Regions from separate parts of the Enterobacter vonholyi genome, predicted to be linked through region 1. Evidence: predicted binding sites of a transcription regulator. Region 1 holds the regulator's gene; each other region holds the start of a gene.
The links. The regulator LexA, encoded in region 1, represses DNA repair genes until DNA is damaged. The targets are predictions, from matches to a motif close to TNCTGTATGTACATACAGNA.
Positions count from the first base shown of each region.

Region 1 (6,743 bases):
ATCGGTGCCGGCGGCGTGTTCAAGCAGGTGCTGGTGGATTCCGGCGTGGGCCCGGCTCTGGGTGAAGCGCTGACCGGGATGGGCCTGCCGATTGCGGTAACCTGTTTTGTGTTGGCTGCGGCGGTTCGTATCATTCAGGGTTCCGCCACCGTGGCGTGTTTAACCGCCGTGGGTCTGGTGATGCCGGTGATTGAACAGCTGAACTACTCCGGTGCCCAGATGGCCGCGCTCTCTATCTGTATCGCGGGCGGTTCGATTGTGGTCTCTCACGTTAACGACGCCGGCTTCTGGCTGTTCGGTAAGTTTACCGGCGCCACCGAAGCGCAAACCCTGAAAACCTGGACGCTGATGGAAACCATACTCGGCACGACGGGTGCGATTGTCGGGATGATTGCCTTTACGCTGCTCAGCTAAATGCAATGATTTAACAAGGCAGAAAAAAAGGCCCGGTAGCGTTAACGCTTACCGGGCCTTTTATTATGCAGAACGTCAGGCCGGGTCAGGTGAAACCATCACCCGGCTTTTTAACATCACTCGCCCTGCGTGGCGCTCTCAATCGTCAAGCGCACGTCCGAGGTAATCAGCTCTGCGAGCATCTGGTAAACCTTCAGCGTCTCTTCCGGCTCGGCATCGCCTGTATCGCTGATGAAGCCTTCATCACGCAGCGTCAGTACCAGAGAACTAAAGACTGCTTTGTCGAAGAATTCAGGGGCGTTAATGCCGTGCAGAACGGACAGGCGCTGGGCCAGCGTCCGGCTTTCTTTCTCCAGCGTACCGCGGTTGATGGACGGGTTCGCACTCAGCAGCCAGAACGTAATGGCGTAGCGCTGCAGCGTTTCACGCGCACCGGCCGCCAGCAGCTGCAGGGTACGGGAGCGTGACGGATTGATGTGCAGCTCGTCGTTTGAAACGGCGATCAGCCCCTGGCGACGCATCTCTTCCGTCATCTTATCCAGTTCTGTCGCCAGCTCATCCTTACTCCAGCGCAGGAACAGCTCCGCTTTCAGCATCGGATAGATGGTCTCAAGATGGCGCAATAGCTCCTGACGGGAGATATGACGATGCTGGGTAATAATGGCGGCCATGAGCGACGGCAGCATCAGCATATGCGTGATGTTGTTGCGGTAGTAGGTCATCAGCACCGCCTGCTCGCGCGGCAGAATGATGATGTCGCCGATCGTGTCCTTTTCGACTTCAAACTTGTTCATCTGAAGCGCGTGATCGATAAGCTCACTGGCGGTCGCAGAAGGTACGGTCGAATCAACCGAATACGGCACGTTACGCATCATATCCAGATAGCAATCCAGCTGCTCTGTGAGCTGTTCACGGGTCAGCGAGCGCTGGCGCGAAGCCAGAAGCGCCGTACAGCACAGGTTCATGGCGTTAGCCGCACCGGCGTTGTTAATGCGCACCATCAGCTCGGACGCGATGCCGTTAACCGTTGGCGTCAGCCAGGCCGGACGCACCGCTTCGATAGGATCGATGGACTCGCGCCACTCCGGAACGTGATGGTTCAGGTACGTCATCAGCGGCATCGGCTCGCCGAAGTTCACGTAGCCCTGACCAAGATTGCGCAACTTGCTCAAGCCGCGCAGCATCTGCGGCAGGCTCTCTTTCTCTTTGGTCGCGCCACGCAGCTCTTTCGCGTACGTGCCCACTTCCATCACGTGCTCGTAGCCGATGTAGATAGGCACCAGCGTGATCGGACGGGTACCTCCGCGCAGCATGGCCTGGATGGTCATCGACAGCGTGCCGGTCTTCGGATCGAGCAGACGACCGGTACGGGAACGCCCGCCCTCCACGAAGTACTCCACGGAATAGCCGCGGCTGAACAGCTCGCCCAGATACTCGCGGAACACGGTGGAGTAGAGCTTGTTACCCTTGAAGGTACGACGAATAAAGAACGCGCCCAGGCGGCGGAAAATCGGACCTGCTGGCCAGAAATTCAGGTTGATACCGGCAGCAATGTGCGGCGGTACCAGCCCCTGATGATAGAGCACGTAGGAAAGGAGCAGGTAGTCCATGTGGCTGCGGTGGCAGGGGACATAGACAATCTCATGGCCATCATGCGCCAGCTGACGCACGCGCTCGGCGTTATGGACGTTGATGCCCTGATAGAGGCGGTTCCACGTAAAGCCGAGGATACGATCGGAAAGGCGAATCATCTCGTAAGAGAAGTTCGCTGCAATCTCTTCCATCAGCGCAATGGCGTTCTGCTGAGCTTTCTCATGCGAAATTTTCTTGCTGCGCGCTTCATCTTCAACGGCGCGGGCAATCGCTTTGGAAGCCAGCAGCTTGTTGAACAGATCCTGACGCGCCGGGAGGCGTGGCCCTACGGCAGCGAGGCGCTGACGAGCGAAGTGCATACGCGCTACGCGCGCCAGTTTTTGCGCGATGATCTTGTCGGTGCCGTGCTCGTCCGCCATGCGACGCAGCGAAACGGAAGGGGAGAAACGTACAAAGCTGTCGCGTCCCAGCCAGGAGACCGCAAAGAACTTCTGGATGCCGTTAAGCATGCGCAGCGGCGGGTTCTCTTCACCTTTTTCGCGGCCCGGACGACGACCAAACATCACCGATACCGGCACCATCTGCACATCCAGATCGGGGTTGCTGCGGTGCAGGTCGAGATAGTCATGGAACAGCTTGATGGACTCTTCTTTCGGCGTGTAATAGGTAAACACGCGCGGCCCGCCGTGGATGAACACGTAGCGCGGCAGCAGCGTACCGTCAACTTCCAGCGGTTCAAGCGGATCTGGTAAGTCATGCGCCAGACACTGGGCGCGAAGCGTCAGTAAGTCAGCCTTCGAGTTATAAGGCAAAACGTACATAATGGGACGCGACGTATCGAGCCCCAGTTCCAGCGCGGGTTCTGCTGGGATAGACTTGCTTTTTACCAGGATGCTTAATGGTAAATTAAGTAATTTGTAGTAAATTCGTGGCCAGCCGGACATAAACGATGTAAAGCCTCTGGTTAATAATGCAATTGCGGCGCAAGGATAACAGAAAGCGCGCAAAATTTCTGTTGTTACCCGTCATACTTCAGGCTGTAGCGAAACGCGCTACGGCTCCTGTTACTGACGCTCTTTTTTAAAAAGGTTCTTTTAATGGCCAATAATACCACTGGGTTAACACGTATCATCAAAGCCGCCGGCTATTCATGGAAAGGTTTCCGTGCCGCATGGGCCAACGAGGCCGCGTTTCGCCAGGAGGGCGTCGCCGCTATCATCGCGGTGATCGTCGCCTGTTTCCTTGATGTTGATGCTATTACCCGCGTACTTCTTATCGGTTCCGTACTTCTGGTGATGATAGTGGAAATTCTTAATAGCGCTATTGAGGCCGTTGTGGATCGCATCGGTTCCGATTTCCATGAGCTTTCTGGCCGCGCAAAAGACATGGGATCTGCTGCCGTGTTACTGGCGATTATCACTGCCGTTATCACCTGGGTCACGCTGCTTTGGTCACATTTCCGATGAGCCTCGAGGAATAATTAAGTCCCTGGTTTTTTGTGCAGTTTTTGGTTCCAAAATCGCCTTTGACTGTATATACTCACAGCATAACTGTATATACACCCAGGGGGCGGAATGAAAGCGTTAACGACCAGGCAGCAAGAGGTGTTTGATCTCATCCGGGATCATATCGGCCAGACGGGTATGCCACCTACGCGTGCGGAAATCGCGCAGCGTCTGGGTTTCCGTTCTCCGAATGCTGCCGAAGAACACCTGAAAGCGCTGGCGCGTAAAGGCGTGATTGAGATTGTATCAGGCGCGTCACGCGGTATCCGACTGCTAGTAGAAGAAGAGACGGGCATTCCGCTGGTAGGTCGTGTTGCTGCCGGTGAGCCTTTACTGGCACAGCAGCATATTGAAGGTCATTACCAGGTCGATCCAGCCATGTTCAAGCCGAGCGCTGATTTTCTGCTGCGCGTTAGCGGCATGTCGATGAAAGACATCGGTATTCTTGACGGCGATCTGCTTGCGGTACATAAAACGCAGGATGTGCGTAACGGCCAGGTGGTTGTCGCGCGCATTGACGATGAAGTCACCGTCAAACGTCTGAAAAAACAGGGTAACACCGTTCAGTTGCTGCCTGAAAACAACGAGTTCACCCCAATTGTGGTCGATCTCCGCGAACAGAACTTCTCTATCGAAGGTCTGGCAGTAGGCGTGATTCGTAACGGTGAATGGCTGTAATCTCTTCCTGACAGGCTACGCTTCCGCTGTAGCCTGTTCATCTACCTTTCCCGGTATTTCGCATGTCACTACTGACGGCATCAGATAAGGCATTGTGGCGTCTTGCCCTGCCGATGATTTTCTCCAATATTACCGTGCCTTTACTGGGACTGGTTGATACTGCCGTTATAGGCCATCTTGATTCATCAGTTTATCTTGGCGGCGTGGCGATTGGCGCGACGGCAACCAGCTTCCTGTTTATGCTGTTGCTCTTTTTACGCATGAGCACCACCGGTCTTACCGCACAGGCTTATGGTGCGAAAGATCCGCTGCGTCTGGCGCGCGCGCTGGTGCAGCCGCTGATACTCGCGCTTGGCGCGGGTGCATTAATCGTTGTATTGCGGACACCCCTGATCGATCTTGCGCTTCATATCGTTGGCGGCAGCGAGGCGGTACTGGATCAGGCGCGACGTTTCCTTGAAATCCGGTGGCTCAGCGCGCCAGCGTCGCTGGCTAACCTGGTTCTGCTGGGGTGGCTACTGGGCGTTCAGTATGCCCGGGCGCCAGTGATTTTGCTGGTGGTGGGCAACCTTCTCAACATTGTGCTGGATATCTGGCTGGTGATGGGCCTGCATATGAACGTGCGGGGCGCGGCGCTAGCGACGGCGATTGCCGAATACGGGACCTTTATCATTGGCTTGTGGATGGTCTGGCGCGTGCTGTCGATGCGCGGGATCTCACTGGCGCTGCTCAAAACCGCATGGCGCGGCAATATCCGTAAGCTGCTGGCCCTCAACCGTGACATCATGCTGCGCTCGCTGCTTCTTCAGCTCTGCTTCGGCGCGCTGACGGTTTTCGGGGCTCGACTGGGGCCAGAAATCGTGGCGGTCAACGCGATATTGATGACGCTTCTGACCTTTACCGCCTATGCGCTGGACGGTTTTGCCTACGCGGTTGAAGCGCATTCCGGGCAGGCGTACGGTGCGCGAGAAAGCGGGCAGCTTCGGGATGTCTGGCGGGCAGCCTGCCGTCAGTCGGGACTGGTGGCGCTGGCCTTTGGTCTGGTTTACGCCTGCTTTGGTGAGCAGATCGTTGCATTGCTGACGTCTATACCTGCTCTGCGCGAGTTGGCGAGTCACTATCTCCTCTGGCAAGTCATCTTACCGGTGGTCGGCGTCTGGTGTTATCTGCTGGACGGCATGTTTATTGGTGCGACGCGCGGAGCGGAAATGCGCAACAGCATGGCGGTCGCGGCGGCAGGGTTTGGTCTGACGCTGCTAACGCTTCCCTGGCTGGGTAATCACGGTTTGTGGCTGGCCCTGGCCGTCTTCCTCTCGCTGCGCGGGTTATCGCTGGCGTTTATCTGGCACCGCCACTGGCAAAACGATACCTGGTTCTCTTCGCGCCACGATATATCGTGACGGTTAAAGATTCCGAATATGAAATTAACTACGGAATCCTTAACTACAATAATTATCACGTCCAGCAGAAAAGAACGTAACGGACGTTACGACCCGACGCTTAACTAAGAGGACACGATGATGAATAAAGACGAAATCGGCGGCAACTGGAAGCAGTTCAAAGGTAAAGCGAAAGAAAAGTGGGGTAAGCTGACTGATGACGATATGACCGTCATTGAAGGTAAACGCGATCAGCTTGTCGGTAAAATTCAGGAACGTTACGGCTACGCGAAAGATCAGGCGGAAAACGAAGTCAAAGACTGGGAAACCCGTAACGACTACCGCTGGTAACGCTGAATAACCCACAGGGCGGCTCCAGGCCGCCTTTTCTTTTGCCGTTAACGCGGCTTTTTCTTCACCAGGATAGAGTGGTCGTGCTGACACGCGTCCTGATGGCGACAGGCTTCCACCTCCACGCACGCGGAACAGAGCCCGTGCGCCTCAATCACGTTATGACGCAGGGCAAACCCCATTTTCGCTGCCAGCGTATGCATAATGTCTTCCACGCCTTCCGCAGCCTCTTCTTTCACCACGCCGCAGCGGTCACAGATAAACATAGCCGATGTGTGGGTGGGCTGATCGAACAGATGGCACAGCACATAGCTGTTGGTGGATTCCACCTTGTGCACGAACCCTTGTTCAAGCAGGAAATCCAGAGCGCGATAGACCGTCGGCGGCTTTGCCTGCGGCTCGCTTTCGCGGAGCAGGTCGAGCAGATCGTAGGCGCTGATGGCACCCTGCTGCAGGCTCATCAGGCGTAATACTTCAAGGCGCTGCGGAGTCAGGCGCACATTGCGTTGCGCACACAGCTTTTCGGCCTGCGCTAACAGCTCTTTTGTGGACTTATCCATGTAGCACCCCGGATGTTATAGGACGGAAAACCCTCACTTTATCATGTTCTGGTAAAAACGCCGAGATCCACCAGTCTGTGCTATACCTGACCCATTACAAACCGGGAAATAAACAATGAAAAAACCTGACTGTATTCGGCACTGGCGCGACGTAGAAGTCGCGGATGATTCGACCTATCCAGATAGCGATGAGCTTTTTTCTATCGGCGCCCCGTTGGCTCGAAAGCTTGGGCTCGGGCGTATTGGTATCCATCATGAGCGCC
Region 1 is NZ_CP162152.1:308,055-314,797, forward strand. Features, by position in the region: gene gntU (gluconate transporter) at 1-414, shown strand, start outside; gene plsB (glycerol-3-phosphate 1-O-acyltransferase PlsB) at 531-2,951, opposite strand; gene AB3N39_RS01420 (diacylglycerol kinase) at 3,105-3,473, shown strand; gene lexA (transcriptional repressor LexA) at 3,582-4,190, shown strand; gene dinF (MATE family efflux transporter DinF) at 4,253-5,590, shown strand; gene AB3N39_RS01435 (CsbD family protein) at 5,711-5,920, shown strand; gene zur (zinc uptake transcriptional repressor Zur) at 5,968-6,480, opposite strand; gene AB3N39_RS01445 (cupin domain-containing protein) at 6,596-6,743, shown strand, end outside.

Region 2 (6,743 bases), 1.6 Mb from region 1:
CGATTTCGTTCATGGTGCGAACCACGTTATCCACGACGTGACCGCCGCGCGCGGCCGTTTCAGAGGCGTTTTTCGCCAGCAGCGTGGCCTGACGGGCGTTATCGGAGTTCTGTTTAACCGTCGCGGTCAGCTCTTCCATGCTGGCAGCGGTCTCTTCGAGCGAGGCGGCCTGCTGCTCGGTGCGGGCGGAAAGATCGTTGCTCCCCGCGGCAATTTCACCTGCGCCGGTGTAGATGGAATCGGTACTTCCGCGTACGGCGCTGACGGTGGTTACCAGCGACTGCTGCATCTCATGCAGGCCGGCGGCCAGCTGACCCATCTCATTGCGACCCGAGATAGCGATCTCCTGCGTCAGGTCGCCCCCTGCAATGGCGCGAATATGGTTCATAATGGAGTGGAGTGGTTTTAACAGCAGATGTTGTAAACCCTGCCAGATGACCACCAGAACCGCGATCACGGCCAGCAGAATTGCCGCCAGCGTCCACTGCATCTGCGTGAAGCTGCTCTGGTTCTCTTCGGTTGCGGCCTTCAGCAGGGTGTTGTTTTCGGCGCGCCAGCGGTTATAGACCGCTTCCATATCGTCCTGCGCCTGCTGCGCATCCAGATCGCCATAGGCCTGATAGTTGTCGGCGCGCAGATACTCAATCGATAAACGCATGACTTCATGCATCTGGTTCCAGGATTTCTGCATCTCGTCGGTCAATGCCGCCTCCTGGCCCTTAACCTGCGGCAGCTTCTGCCACTCTTTGTTATAGGCTTCGGCTTTTGCCAGCGAGTCGCCTGCGGTGCCAAGCAGTTTGTTGATCGCTGCCAGGGAAGCCGGGTCACGCTGGTTTTTCAGGTAGCGGATCGCCACGCGGGTGACGGTGACGCGCGTTTTCACCAGCGTGTTCACGCTGTCGCTCAGGCTTTCCTGCTGGGCATTGAGCACGCCGGAATTCTGGAAGTTATGGCGATCGTTGCTGACGGCAGAGTAGAACAACCCTCCCGTGACAACTTGCAGCAGACAGAATATGGTGAGAGCAAAGATAATACCGGTAATCACGTGCAAATTTTTCAGCATAGCGGTCGTCCGTTAGAAAGGATGCAGAGGTACACCAATACTATCGTCGTATAGAATTTAAACTTTAATTTAACTCGCGCTTAACTAAGGGCTCCGGTGAGGAACCTGTTGTAAATCCGGATCATTTTTATGAGGAAGGTTAACATGAGCAGCATTGATAAAAGCGGGACGTACGCGCTCGGGACGCGGACGGTTAAAAGACTGGGCTACGGTGCGATGCAGCTCGCCGGGCCGGGCGTCTTTGGCCCACCGAAGGATAAGCAGGCCGCGCTGGACGTGCTGCGCGAGGCGGTGACGGCGGGGGTGAACCATATTGATACCAGTGATTTTTATGGTCCTCATGTCACCAACCAGCTGATCCGCGAGGCGCTTCATCCTTACCGGGACGATCTGACGATCGTCACCAAGATTGGCGCCCGTCGCAACGACAAAGGCGCCTGGCTGCCGGCCTTTTCCGCACAGGAACTGACGCAGGCGGTGCATGACAACCTGCGTAATCTGCAGCTGGACGTGCTGGACGTGGTGAATCTGCGGATCATGTTTAGCGCACACGGGCCTGCGGAAGGGTCGATTGCTGAACCGCTCTCCACCCTGGCAGAATTACAGCGGCAGGGGCTGGTGCGGCATATTGGCCTGAGCAACGTCACGGCCACCCAGGTTGCGGAAGCGCAGAAGATGGTGCCGGTGGTGTGCGTGCAGAACATGTACAACATTGTTAACCGGGGTGATGATGCGCTGGTGGATCTGCTCGCGCAGCAAGGGATCGCGTATGTACCGTTCTTCCCGCTGGGCGGCTTTACGCCGCTGCAATCTTCCGGGCTTAAGGCTGTCGCGGATTCACTGGGCGTCACGGCAATGCAGGTTGCGCTGGCATGGCTGCTGCAGCGTTCTCCGAATATTCTGCTGATCCCGGGCACCTCTTCCGTGGCGCATCTGCGGCAAAACCTCGCGGCGGGGGAACTGCAGCTGCCGCCTGACGCGCTGGAAACATTGAATACGCTGATGGACTGATCGTCACAGGCGCAAAGCCCGACATGCGCTTCCGGGCTTTGCGCGTTTTAAATCTTCTGACACTTCAACGCGTTTGGGTCCGCTTCCGGAAATGACCTTGATCCTTGTCCATAATCCGTAATACTGTATTTATATACAGTATTCGGCGAGAAAGGCATTATGGACACTCTCTTTTCTTATCAACCAAAACAAATCATTGAATTACCTTTGTTTTTAGAACGTGTTGCCTGTGGGTTCCCCAGCCCGGCACAGGATTATGTGGAGGATCGTCTCGATCTTAACCGGCTGGCAGTAAGGCACCCCAGTGCGACCTATTTTATTAAGGTGAGTGGAGACTCCATGATTGGGGCGGGGATCGGCGATGGCGATCTGCTGGTGGTTGACCGCTCGTTAAATGCCGAACACGGAGATATCGTCGTGGCGTCGGTCGCCGGTGAGTTTACGGTGAAGGAGCTACAGACGCGCCCGGTTCTGAGGTTGTTGCCACATAATGTCCGCTATCAGCCGATTACCTTTCAGTCCGAAGAGGAGCTGCAGATCTTCGGCGTCGTCACCCACACGCTTAAAACGCATAGACATGTTCGCGCTGGTTGATGTGAACAGCTTCTATGCCTCCTGCGAGCGGGTCTTCCGCCCCGATCTGGAGGGGAAGCCCATCGTGGTGGTTTCCAATAACGACGGCTGCATTATTTCACTGTCGCGGGAGGCAAAGCAGTTCGGCATAAAAATGGGTGAGCCGTATTTTAAATTCAAACAAAAACTATATCCGTCAAAAGTTTACGTCTTTAGCTCGAATTATGCGCTGTATGCCGATCTCAGCAGTCGGGTAATGCAGACGCTGACCGATCTCGCCCCGGCAATAGAGATTTACTCCATTGATGAGGCGTTCGTGAACGTTTCAGGAGTCAGTCACTGCCTGTCACTGGAAGCGTTTGGTCACCAGATGCGCTCGCAGGTCTTTAAAAATACGGGATTAACCGTTGGCGTCGGTATTGCCCCGACCAAAACGCTGGCGAAGCTGGCCAACTATGCGGCGAAACGGTGGTCCGGCACCGGCGGCGTGGTCGATCTCTCAGGCCGCGAGCGGCAGCGTAAACTGCTGGAAAAGGTTCCGGTAGAGGAGGTGTGGGGGGTAGGCCGACGCATCACGAAAAAGCTCAACGCGATGGGGATCACCACGGCGCTGGAGCTGGCGGAGGCCTCCTCGTGGGTCATTCGCAAACATTTTAACGTGGTGCTGGAGCGTACGGCCCGCGAGCTTCGCGGTGAGCCTTGCCTTGACCTGGAGGAGTTCACCCCCACGAAGCAGCAAATTATCTGTAGCCGTTCGTTTGGACACCGTATTATGCAGTACGAGGAAATGCACCAGGCGATTTGCGCCTACGCGGAACGCGCCGCAGAGAAATTGCGCGGCGAGCATCAATACTGTCGTTTTATCAGCGTGTTTGTGCGCACCAGCCCGCATGCGGACAACGAAATTTATTACGGCAATCAGGCTTCGGTCACCCTGATGACGCCCACCAATGACTCGCGCGATATCATCCGCGCCGCCACGGAAGCGCTGGGGCGGATATGGCTCGACGGGTATCGCTATATGAAGGCCGGGGTCATGCTGGCGGACTTTTTCAGCAGCGGTGTCGCCCAGCTTAACCTGTTTGACGATAATCGCCTGCGCGCCAACAGCGCGGCGCTGATGGAAACGATCGACAGCCTGAATCATTCCGGCAAAGGGAAGATATGGTTTGCCGGGCAGGGTATTGAGAAACCGTGGGCGATGAAACGGGAAATGTTGTCACCGGCCTATACAACGCGGTACGCCGATTTGCCGGTGGCGAGGTAGAGTATCGTTGCGTTATTTCTTTTGAATCAACCAGGTTGCCGCAGCCGCCAGCACGCCGATCAGCGGCATTTCGCCCGCACCGGCCAGGAAGTTATGACGATCGATCTCACTATTTTTACGGATATCGGTAAGGCGAGTAAGCGCCTCTTTTTCATCCGCGGCGCCGATCTCCTCGAACTGTTTTTCGAACCCCTGGGCGATGAGCTGTGCAGCCGCATCGGTGTTTGCGCTTTCGATTGCTATGAGGTTTGGGCCTTTTTGGAAAAAACAGTACTCCGGCATAAGTGCTCCAGAAAAAGGGGATACGGTAAAAATACTCTATTCCTGGCGGTTGAAAAATGCACGTAATTTACGGGGGGGAATCATCAGCATTTCTTTATTATTTCAGGCAGTAACTGCTCAATCACGCTGACGACCTTTCTGACGCGCTGCGGAATAAAGCGGGCATCAGGATAAACGGCATAGAGGAAGCGATCGGGTAACCGCCAGTCGGGCAGCACCGGTACCAGCGTGCCCACCTGCAGCGCTCTGGCCACGAGCGGTCGCTGCATGCCGCCGATACCCATGCCGGATTCCAGCGCCTGCAGCAGCGCGTCGCTGGTGTTGGCACGGAAAACGGTATTCACGTTGACCTCGACCGTTTCCTCGTCAGAAATCAGGCGCAGGGGGGCATCCAGCGGAATGCCGCTGAACCGCACGTGTGGGAGCGTCGCCAGCTCGCTGACGGCGTGTACCGCCTGAAAATCGGGAGCGGCAAACAGCGCCGCCTCAATACGCCCCAGCACGCGAGCCGCATGCGCCTGCGGAGGCTCGCTGCCCAGCCGTATCGCGATATCCACGCCCTCCGTCACCAGATCGGCAAGGCGGTCATCGAGAGAAATCATCAGCTGCAGTTCGGGATGCAGGCGCTGCAGCGCCAGCAGATGCGGTAAAAAGATCTGACCCAGGCCGCTCGGTAACTGGACATGGACGCGTCCCTGAACGCTATGATCGGCAGGATGTAAACGCCTCTCCGCTTCCCCCATGGCGTCCAGCACAAGCTGCATATCACGCCGGTAACGTTCACCCTGTTCGGTCAGCTTCATCGTACGCGTCGTTCGGTGCAGCAATACCACACCAAGCGCTTCCTCAAGCGCCGCGATCTGTTGACTGACGGCGGACTGCTTAATCCCGGTCTGACGGGCGGCCGCTGAGAACGAGCCTGCTTCAGCGACGCGTAGAAAGGTAGAAATGGCGGTGAGCTTGTTATTCATTTAATGATTCTGCTTATAAGTGCCATCGATTTCAGGGAGTATTTGCAGAAAAAATAATATATCACACTGTGGCTGTCACCCTTTCCGGAGAAACACCATGAGTAAGAGGCAGCAACACAACGTCGCCCTGGTCGCGGGCGCCAGCGGCATTGTCGGCAGGCAGCTGGTCAACACGCTCCTGAACCATCAGTGGGAGGTGATTGGCCTCAGCCGTCATGCCGGATCGCATCCTGACGGCATTCCGATGGTCAAGGTCGATTTACTGGATGAACAGGACAGCGCCCGGGCGCTGCGCTCCCTGAACGGTGTCACCCACATCTTTTACAGCGCCTGGGCGAACGCGGCGAACTGGACGGACATGGTTGAGCCGAACGTCACCATGCTGCGCAATCTGGTCAGCACCCTCGAAACAGCGGCACCTTTGCAGACGATAAGCCTGATGCAGGGGTACAAGGTCTACGGCGCGCATCTGGGGCCGTTTAAAACCCCGGCGCGGGAAAGCGATCCCGGCGTGCCGGGGGCCGAGTTTAACGCCGCACAGCTCACGTGGCTCAGCCAGTTTCAGCGGGGAAAACGCTGGCACTGGAATGCCATCAGGCCGGGCGTGGTGGGGAGCGCGGTGCCGGGCAATGCCATGAACCTTGCGCTGAGCATCGCCCTGTACGCCTCCCTGTGCAAGGCGTTGGGTTTACCGCTGCGTTTTCCCGGTTCAGAACAGACCTGGCACAGCATTGTGGATCATACCGACGCCGGGCTGCTGGCCGAGGCCACGCTGTGGGCCGCCGCGTCACCTGCGGCACAGAATCAGGCCTTCAACGTAAACAATGGCGATATCTGGCGCTGGAGCGAGCTGTGGCCGCGCATCGCACGCTGGTTTGAACTGGACTCTGCGCCGCCGGTGAGGCTGTCATTTCATCAGCTGTTTAACGACTATCGCGGCGTATGGCGCGAACTTGCCGAAGAGCGGCTGGTGGAAGCGGATATTCTGCAGCTGAGCGACGGGCGGTTTGCCGATTTTGTCTTTAGCTGGGATTACGACATGTTCGGTGACGGGAGCAAGCTGCGCAGGGCGGGTTTTACGCAAATGCAGGCGACCGATGAGATGTTTTTCAGCCTGTTCGCGCAGATGAGAGCCGCGCGGATTATTCCCTGAGAACACAGGGCGTCCTGATAACCGTCAGGACGCCAGGGGCTTACTCAACCGCTAACATATTGACGATCTCGGCCACGCTTTTCACGCTGTGGATGTTCCCAATCCCCGTGCCGAGCGCGATATAGCCTTCATCGGTGTTATCTTCCAGCATGCCCAGGCGCAGGCCCCGTAATCCTCCCATCGCCTTGCCCAGCGCTTCGTTGCTTGCGCCTGCTTTATCCATCGCCGCCAGTTTTTCCGCCAGCTTGCCGGGTAGAGAGCGGTAGTAATGGGGCACGGTCCGGAAAAGCAGCAGGTCCAGGCCGTTGGCGGCAACAATTTTCTCTTTGACTCCCTGCGGCACGCGGCTTTCTTCGCTGCTGATAAAGACCGAACCGGCAAACACGCCTTCAGCGCCTAACGCATGCGCCGCTCTGGCGGTGC
Region 2 is NZ_CP162152.1:1,933,631-1,940,373, forward strand. Features, by position in the region: gene AB3N39_RS09220 (methyl-accepting chemotaxis protein) at 1-1,063, opposite strand, end outside; gene AB3N39_RS09225 (aldo/keto reductase family oxidoreductase) at 1,208-2,074, shown strand; gene umuD (translesion error-prone DNA polymerase V autoproteolytic subunit) at 2,234-2,668, shown strand; gene umuC (translesion error-prone DNA polymerase V subunit UmuC) at 2,652-3,914, shown strand; gene AB3N39_RS09240 (hypothetical protein) at 3,927-4,196, opposite strand; gene AB3N39_RS09245 (LysR family transcriptional regulator) at 4,280-5,167, opposite strand; gene AB3N39_RS09250 (SDR family oxidoreductase) at 5,265-6,320, shown strand; gene AB3N39_RS09255 (NAD(P)H-dependent flavin oxidoreductase) at 6,361-6,743, opposite strand, start outside.
Region 2: a site for LexA is predicted at 2,196-2,215, ahead of umuD (translesion error-prone DNA polymerase V autoproteolytic subunit). Genes of this name have one in related genera too.

Region 3 (6,743 bases), 590 kb from region 1:
CCGTTGACGGGCTTTCCGGCGCCACGCTCACATCAAAAGGCGTGCAGCACAGTTTTGATTTCTGGATGGGCGAGCTGGGCTTTGGTCCTTTCCTGAAAAACGTACGTGAAGGAGCGCTGAACAATGGCTGATACCGGTGAACTGAAAGAAGTCAAAAAAGTACTCATTGGCCCACTGCTCGCCAATAACCCGATCACGCTGCAGGTGCTGGGCGTCTGTTCAGCCCTGGCGGTGACGACCAAACTGGAAACGGCGGTAGTGATGACGCTGGCGGTTACGCTGGTCACGGCGTTCTCCAGCATGTTTATCTCGATGATCCGCCACCACATCCCCAACAGCGTGAGGATCATCGTCCAGATGGCGATCATCGCCTCGCTGGTGATCGTGGTCGATCAGCTGCTGCGCGCCTTTGCCTATGAAACCTCCAAACAGCTCTCGGTGTTTGTCGGGCTGATTATCACTAACTGTATCGTCATGGGGCGTGCGGAAGCCTACGCCATGAAAATGCCGCCGCTGGCGAGCTTTATGGACGGTATCGGCAACGGCCTCGGCTACGGCGCGATCCTGCTTACGGTTGGGTTTCTGCGCGAGCTGATTGGCAGCGGCAAGCTGTTTGGCATCACGGTGCTGGACACGGTGCAGAACGGCGGCTGGTATCTGCCAAACGGCCTGTTCCTGCTGGCCCCTAGCGCATTTTTCATTATCGGTTTGTTGATCTGGCTGATTCGTACGTTGAGACCAGAACAGCAGGAAAAGGAGTAACCGACGATGGCTCATTACCTGAGTTTGTTTGTGCGGGCGGTGTTTGTTGAAAACATGGCGCTCGCGTTTTTCCTGGGCATGTGTACGTTCCTTGCCGTGTCTAAAAAGGTATCCACGGCATTTGGGCTGGGCGTGGCGGTCACCGTTGTGTTGGGGCTTTCGGTTCCGATTAACAATCTGGTCTACAACTTTGTGCTGCGTGACGGCGCACTGGTGGAGGGGGTTGATCTCAGCTTCCTGAATTTCATCACCTTTATCGGGGTGATCGCGGCGCTGGTGCAAATCCTCGAGATGATCCTCGATAAGTACTTCCCGTCGCTGTACAACGCGCTGGGGATCTTCCTCCCGCTGATCGCGGTGAACTGCGCCATCTTTGGTGGCGTCTCGTTTATGGTTCAGCGTGATTACAACTTCAGTGAATCCGTGGTGTACGGTTTTGGTTCCGGCATCGGCTGGATGCTGGCGATTGTCACCATGGCGGGGATCCGCGAGAAAATGAAATATGCCAACGTGCCTGCGGGTCTGCGTGGCTTAGGGATCACCTTTATCACCACCGGGCTGATGGCGCTGGGCTTTATGTCCTTCTCCGGTGTGCAGCTATAAGGGCTAACAGATGGAAATTATCCTTGGCGTGGTGATGTTCACGCTGATCGTACTGGTGCTGTCAGGGTTAATTCTGGCGGCGCGCGCGAAGCTGGTGAATTCCGGTGACGTGGTGATTGATATTAACGACGAGCCGCAGAATCAGATCCGCACGCCAGCGGGTGACAAACTGCTCAATACGCTCTCGGGCAATGGGATCTTTGTCTCGTCAGCCTGCGGCGGTGGCGGCTCCTGCGGGCAGTGCCGCGTGACGGTAAAAGAGGGCGGTGGCGATATTCTGCCAACCGAGCTGGCGCATATCACAAAGCTTGAAGCGAAAGAGGGCTGCCGTCTGGCCTGCCAGGTCGCGGTGCGCCAGAACATGAAGATTGAGCTGCCGGAAGAGATCTTCGGCGTCAAAAAATGGGAGTGCGAGGTTATCTCTAATGATAACAAAGCCACCTTTATTAAAGAGCTGAAGCTGCGGGTACCGGAAGGGGAAGATGTTCCGTTCCGCGCCGGAGGATACATTCAGATTGAGTGTCCTGAACATACCGTGGCGTATGCGGACTTCGACGTGCCGGATGAGTACCGCGCCGACTGGGACAAATTCAATCTCTTCCGCTTTGTATCGGAGGTAAAAGAGCCGACGCTGCGCGCCTACTCGATGGCTAACTACCCGGAAGAGAAAGGCATCATCATGCTCAACGTGCGTATCGCAACGCCGCCACCGAATGTGCCGGATGCACCGCCGGGCGTGATGTCGTCATACATCTGGTCCCTGAAGCCGGGAGATAAGGTGACGATCTCCGGTCCGTTCGGGGAGTTCTTCGCGAAAGATACCGACGCGGAAATGGTCTTTATCGGCGGCGGTGCCGGTATGGCCCCGATGCGCTCGCACATTTTTGACCAGCTCAAGCGGCTCGGCAGCAAGCGTAAAATCAGCTTCTGGTACGGGGCGCGCTCGCTGCGCGAGATGTTCTACGACGACGAGTTTGAACAGCTGGCGCGTGAAAACCCGAACTTTACCTTCCACGTTGCGCTTTCCGATCCGCAGCCGGAAGATAACTGGACGGGCTATACGGGGTTCATCCACAACGTGCTGTATGAAAACTACCTCAAACAGCACCCGGCACCCGAGGACTGCGAGTTCTATATGTGTGGCCCGCCGATGATGAACGCCGCCGTGATTAAGATGCTGAAAGATCTCGGTGTCGAAGATGAGAGCATCTTGCTCGACGACTTTGGAGGCTGATGATGCTGACGTTTCTGGCAACCTTTGTGATTTTTGTGCTTGTCATCTTCGGCATGTCGTTAGGCTGGATCGTTAAGCGGAAAAGCATTCAGGGCAGCTGCGGCGGTATTTCCTCCATTGGTATGGAGAAGGTCTGCGACTGCCCGGAACCGTGCGATGCTCGAAAGAAAAGGATGGCGCGCGAGCAGCAGCGCATCATTTAATCTTGAAGGTCGGGTAAGGCGAAGCCGTCACCCGACAATTTCCACGCACGCTTCTCAACCCTCATTTGTTTACTGTATACTTATCCAGTAATAAGTGAGGGCATACTATGCGCAAAATAATCCATGTTGATATGGACTGCTTTTTTGCCGCAGTGGAGATGCGAGACAACCCGGCGCTGCGGGATATTCCCATCGCCATTGGCGGCAGCCGCGTTCAGCGTGGCGTCATCAGCACCGCCAACTATCCTGCGCGCAAATTTGGCGTGCGCAGCGCCATGCCGACGGCGATGGCCTTAAAGCTTTGTCCTCATCTCACGCTTCTGCCCGGCCGGTTTGAAGCCTATAAAGAGGCTTCCCTTCACATCCGGGAAATCTTCTCCCGCTATACCTCTCTCATAGAGCCGCTGTCGCTCGACGAAGCCTATCTGGACGTGACCGACAGCGTTCACTGCCACGGCTCCGCCACGCTGATGGCGAAGGAGATCCGCCAGACGATTTTCAACGAGCTGAATCTGACGGCGTCGGCGGGCGTCGCGCCCGTTAAATTCCTTGCCAAAATCGCCTCCGATTTAAATAAGCCCAACGGTCAGTACGTCATCACGCCGGAAGAGGTGCCTGCATTTTTAAAAACGCTGCCGCTCGGCAAAATTCCCGGGGTAGGAAAAGTTTCTGCCGCAAAGCTGGAAAGCATGGGGCTACGGACCTGTGAGGACGTGCAGCAAAGCGATCTCGCCATGCTGCTCAAGCGTTTCGGGAAGTTTGGCCGCGTGCTGTGGGAACGCAGCCAGGGAATTGACGATCGCGATGTGAACAGCGAGCGGCTCCGTAAATCCGTCGGCGTTGAGCGCACCCTCATTGAAGATATACATGACTGGTCTGAATGCGAAATGATCATCACGGAACAGCTTTATCCGGAGCTGGAACGGCGTTTAATCAAGGTGAAGCCGGACCTGCTGATTGCCCGTCAGGGTATCAAATTAAAATTCAACGACTTCCAGCAGACCACGCAGGAACACGTCTGGCCGCGACTGAATAAAGACGATCTTATCGCGACGGCAAAAAAGGCATGGGAAGAGCGCCGGGGCGGGCGAGGGGTAAGGCTGGTGGGATTGCACGTCACGCTGCTGGATCCGCAGCTAGAGCGACAGCTGGTTCTGGGATTGTAAAAAAGCCCGGTGGCGCTACGCTTACCGGGCCTGGATTTTTCACCCTCTTCCACAGGAAGAGGGCTGGGATGAAGATGTTATTTCGCAGGGATCGCTTTCAGCAGTTCAGTCAGCAGCGTCCAGTAGTGACCGACGCTTTCGATATGAACCTGCTCATCCGGCGAGTGTGGACCGGTAATGGTTGGCCCGATGGACACCATATCCATATCCGGATACGGTTTCTTGAACAGACCACATTCCAGACCCGCGTGGATCACCTGAATGTTTGGCGTGCTGTTGAACAGACGCTGGTAAGTTTCACGCACCAGCGCCATCACCGGAGAGCTTGCATCCGGCTGCCAGCCCGGGTAGCTGCCTTTTGCAGAGGTTTTTGCTCCCGCCAGCGTGCCCAGAGATTCCAGCATGCTCACCACGTACTCTTTACCGCTGTCGATAAGGGAGCGGATCAGGCAGATGATTTCCGCGCTGTCGTCGCTCATGGTCACCACGCCCACGTTCAGTGAGGTTTCCACCACGCCTTTCGCCACGTCAGAGTTGCGGATCACGCCGTTTGGCGTCGCGTTCAGCAGCTGAACAAAGGTGTCACGAGACTGCACGGTCAGCGCGGCTTTATCTGTAGAAACAGATTCCAGCACTACGGTCAGGTTCTTCTCTTTCGCCGACAGTTCGTTTTTCAGGATATCCAGGTACACGGTGGAGAGTTTTTTCAGCTCGTCCGCTTTTGCAGCTGGAACCGCTACGGTGGCGAACGCTTCGCGTGGGATCGCGTTACGCAGGGTACCGCCGTTGAAATCCACCAGACGCAGATCCAGCTCGGCCGCATGGCCTGCCAGGAAGCGTGCCAGCAGCTTGTTGGCGTTGCCCAGACCCAGGTGAATATCGCCGCCGGAGTGGCCGCCTTTCAGACCTTTCAGCGTCAGCTTGAAGGTCTGGAAGCCCGCAGGTATCGCTTCGCGAGACAGCGGCAGGGTAGAGATAAAATCAATCCCGCCCGCGCATCCCATGTAGATCTCGCCTTCTTCTTCTGAGTCGGTGTTGATCAGGATATCCGCCTGCAGCCAGTTCGCCTGCAGACCGAAAGCGCCGTCCATGCCCGCTTCTTCGGTCATGGTTAACAGCACTTCCAGTGGACCGTGCTCAACGCGGTCGTCAGCCAGCACCGCCAGCGCAGACGCCATACCGATGCCGTTATCCGCGCCCAGCGTGGTACCGCGTGCTTTCACCCAGTCGCCGTCGATGTACGGTTGAATCGGGTCTTTGGTGAAGTCATGAACGGTGTCGTTGTTCTTCTGTGGCACCATGTCCAGGTGCGCCTGCAGCACAACCGGTTTGCGGTTTTCCATGCCTGCGGTTGCAGGTTTGCGGATCAGAATATTGCCAACCTGGTCGCGTTCAGCATGCAGACCTTTTTCCTTCGCCCAGCCCATAATATGTTCGGCAAGCTGTTCTTCATGGTAGGAAGGGTGTGGAATGGAGCAGATTTTGGCAAAAATATCCCACAGCGGCTGCGGAGATAGTTGAGACAGTTCAGACACGATAAGTCTCCTTGTCGAGGCGCTGCAAACAGGGTTGCAGGTCACAGGGTTAGCAGGTTAATAGTTACCACAAGTCAGGCTTGCGAGATGAAACTGAGAATACCACTTTCTCTGCTGGCTGGTAGCATAAAGCATGTAAAAACTCAGGCAGAGGGCGCTAAACACTGGTTTTTAGTGCGTCAGATCTCTATAATCTCGCGCAACCTATTTCCCCCTCGAACACTTTTTAAGCCGTATAAAAACAGGCTGGGACACTTCACATGAGCGAAAAATACGTCGTCACCTGGGACATGTTGCAGATTCACGCACGCAAACTGGCTGCGCGTCTGATGCCTTCCGAACAGTGGAAAGGCATTATTGCCGTCAGCCGTGGCGGTCTGGTACCGGGGGCGCTGCTGGCACGTGAGCTGGGTATTCGTCATGTCGATACCGTTTGCATCTCCAGCTATGACCATGACAACCAGCGCGAGCTGACCGTGCTGAAACGTGCGGAAGGTGACGGTGAAGGCTTCATCGTTATTGATGACCTGGTGGATACCGGCGGTACTGCGGTCGCTATCCGCGAAATGTATCCTAAAGCGCACTTCGTCACTATCTTCGCTAAACCGGCTGGCCGCCCGCTGGTTGACGATTACGTGATTGATATCCCGCAGGATACCTGGATTGAACAGCCATGGGATATGGGCGTGGTCTTTGTACCGCCTATTTCAGGCCGTTAATACCAGTACGTAACTTTACACGCCCGGCTATGTCGGGCGTTGTTCTTTTTGGCCTGCCACGCGTTACAATAGTCTTCATATGACGTATTCATGGAGGCAACGCAATGACGCAGGCGAATCTCACCGAGACACTCTTCAAACCCCGTTTCAAACACCCTGAAACGTCGACGCTGGTGCGTCGCTTTAATCCGGGTACCCAGCCTGCCGTCCAGTCCGCGTTAGACGGTAAAAACGTGCCTCACTGGTATCGCATGATTAATCGCCTGATGTGGATCTGGCGCGGTATCGACCCCCGTGAAATCCTCGATGTGCAGGCACGTATCGTGATGAGTGAAGCCGAGCGTACCGACAGCGAACTCTATGATACCGTGGTGGGCTACCGTGGCGGAAACTGGATCTACGAGTGGTCTAAACAGGCGATGGTCTGGCAGCAAAAAGCCAGCCAGGAAGAGGATGCCACGCGCAGCGGCAAGCACTGGCTGCATGCGGCCAATCTCTACGCCATCGCCGCGTATCCACAT
Region 3 is NZ_CP162152.1:901,454-908,196, forward strand. Features, by position in the region: gene AB3N39_RS04210 (Na(+)-translocating NADH-quinone reductase subunit C) at 1-131, shown strand, start outside; gene AB3N39_RS04215 (NADH:ubiquinone reductase (Na(+)-transporting) subunit D) at 124-762, shown strand; gene nqrE (NADH:ubiquinone reductase (Na(+)-transporting) subunit E) at 769-1,365, shown strand; gene nqrF (NADH:ubiquinone reductase (Na(+)-transporting) subunit F) at 1,376-2,599, shown strand; gene nqrM ((Na+)-NQR maturation NqrM) at 2,599-2,802, shown strand; gene dinB (DNA polymerase IV) at 2,910-3,968, shown strand; gene pepD (cytosol nonspecific dipeptidase) at 4,046-5,503, opposite strand; gene gpt (xanthine phosphoribosyltransferase) at 5,764-6,222, shown strand; gene frsA (esterase FrsA) at 6,327-6,743, shown strand, end outside.
Region 3: a site for LexA is predicted at 2,873-2,892, ahead of dinB (DNA polymerase IV). Genes of this name have one in related genera too.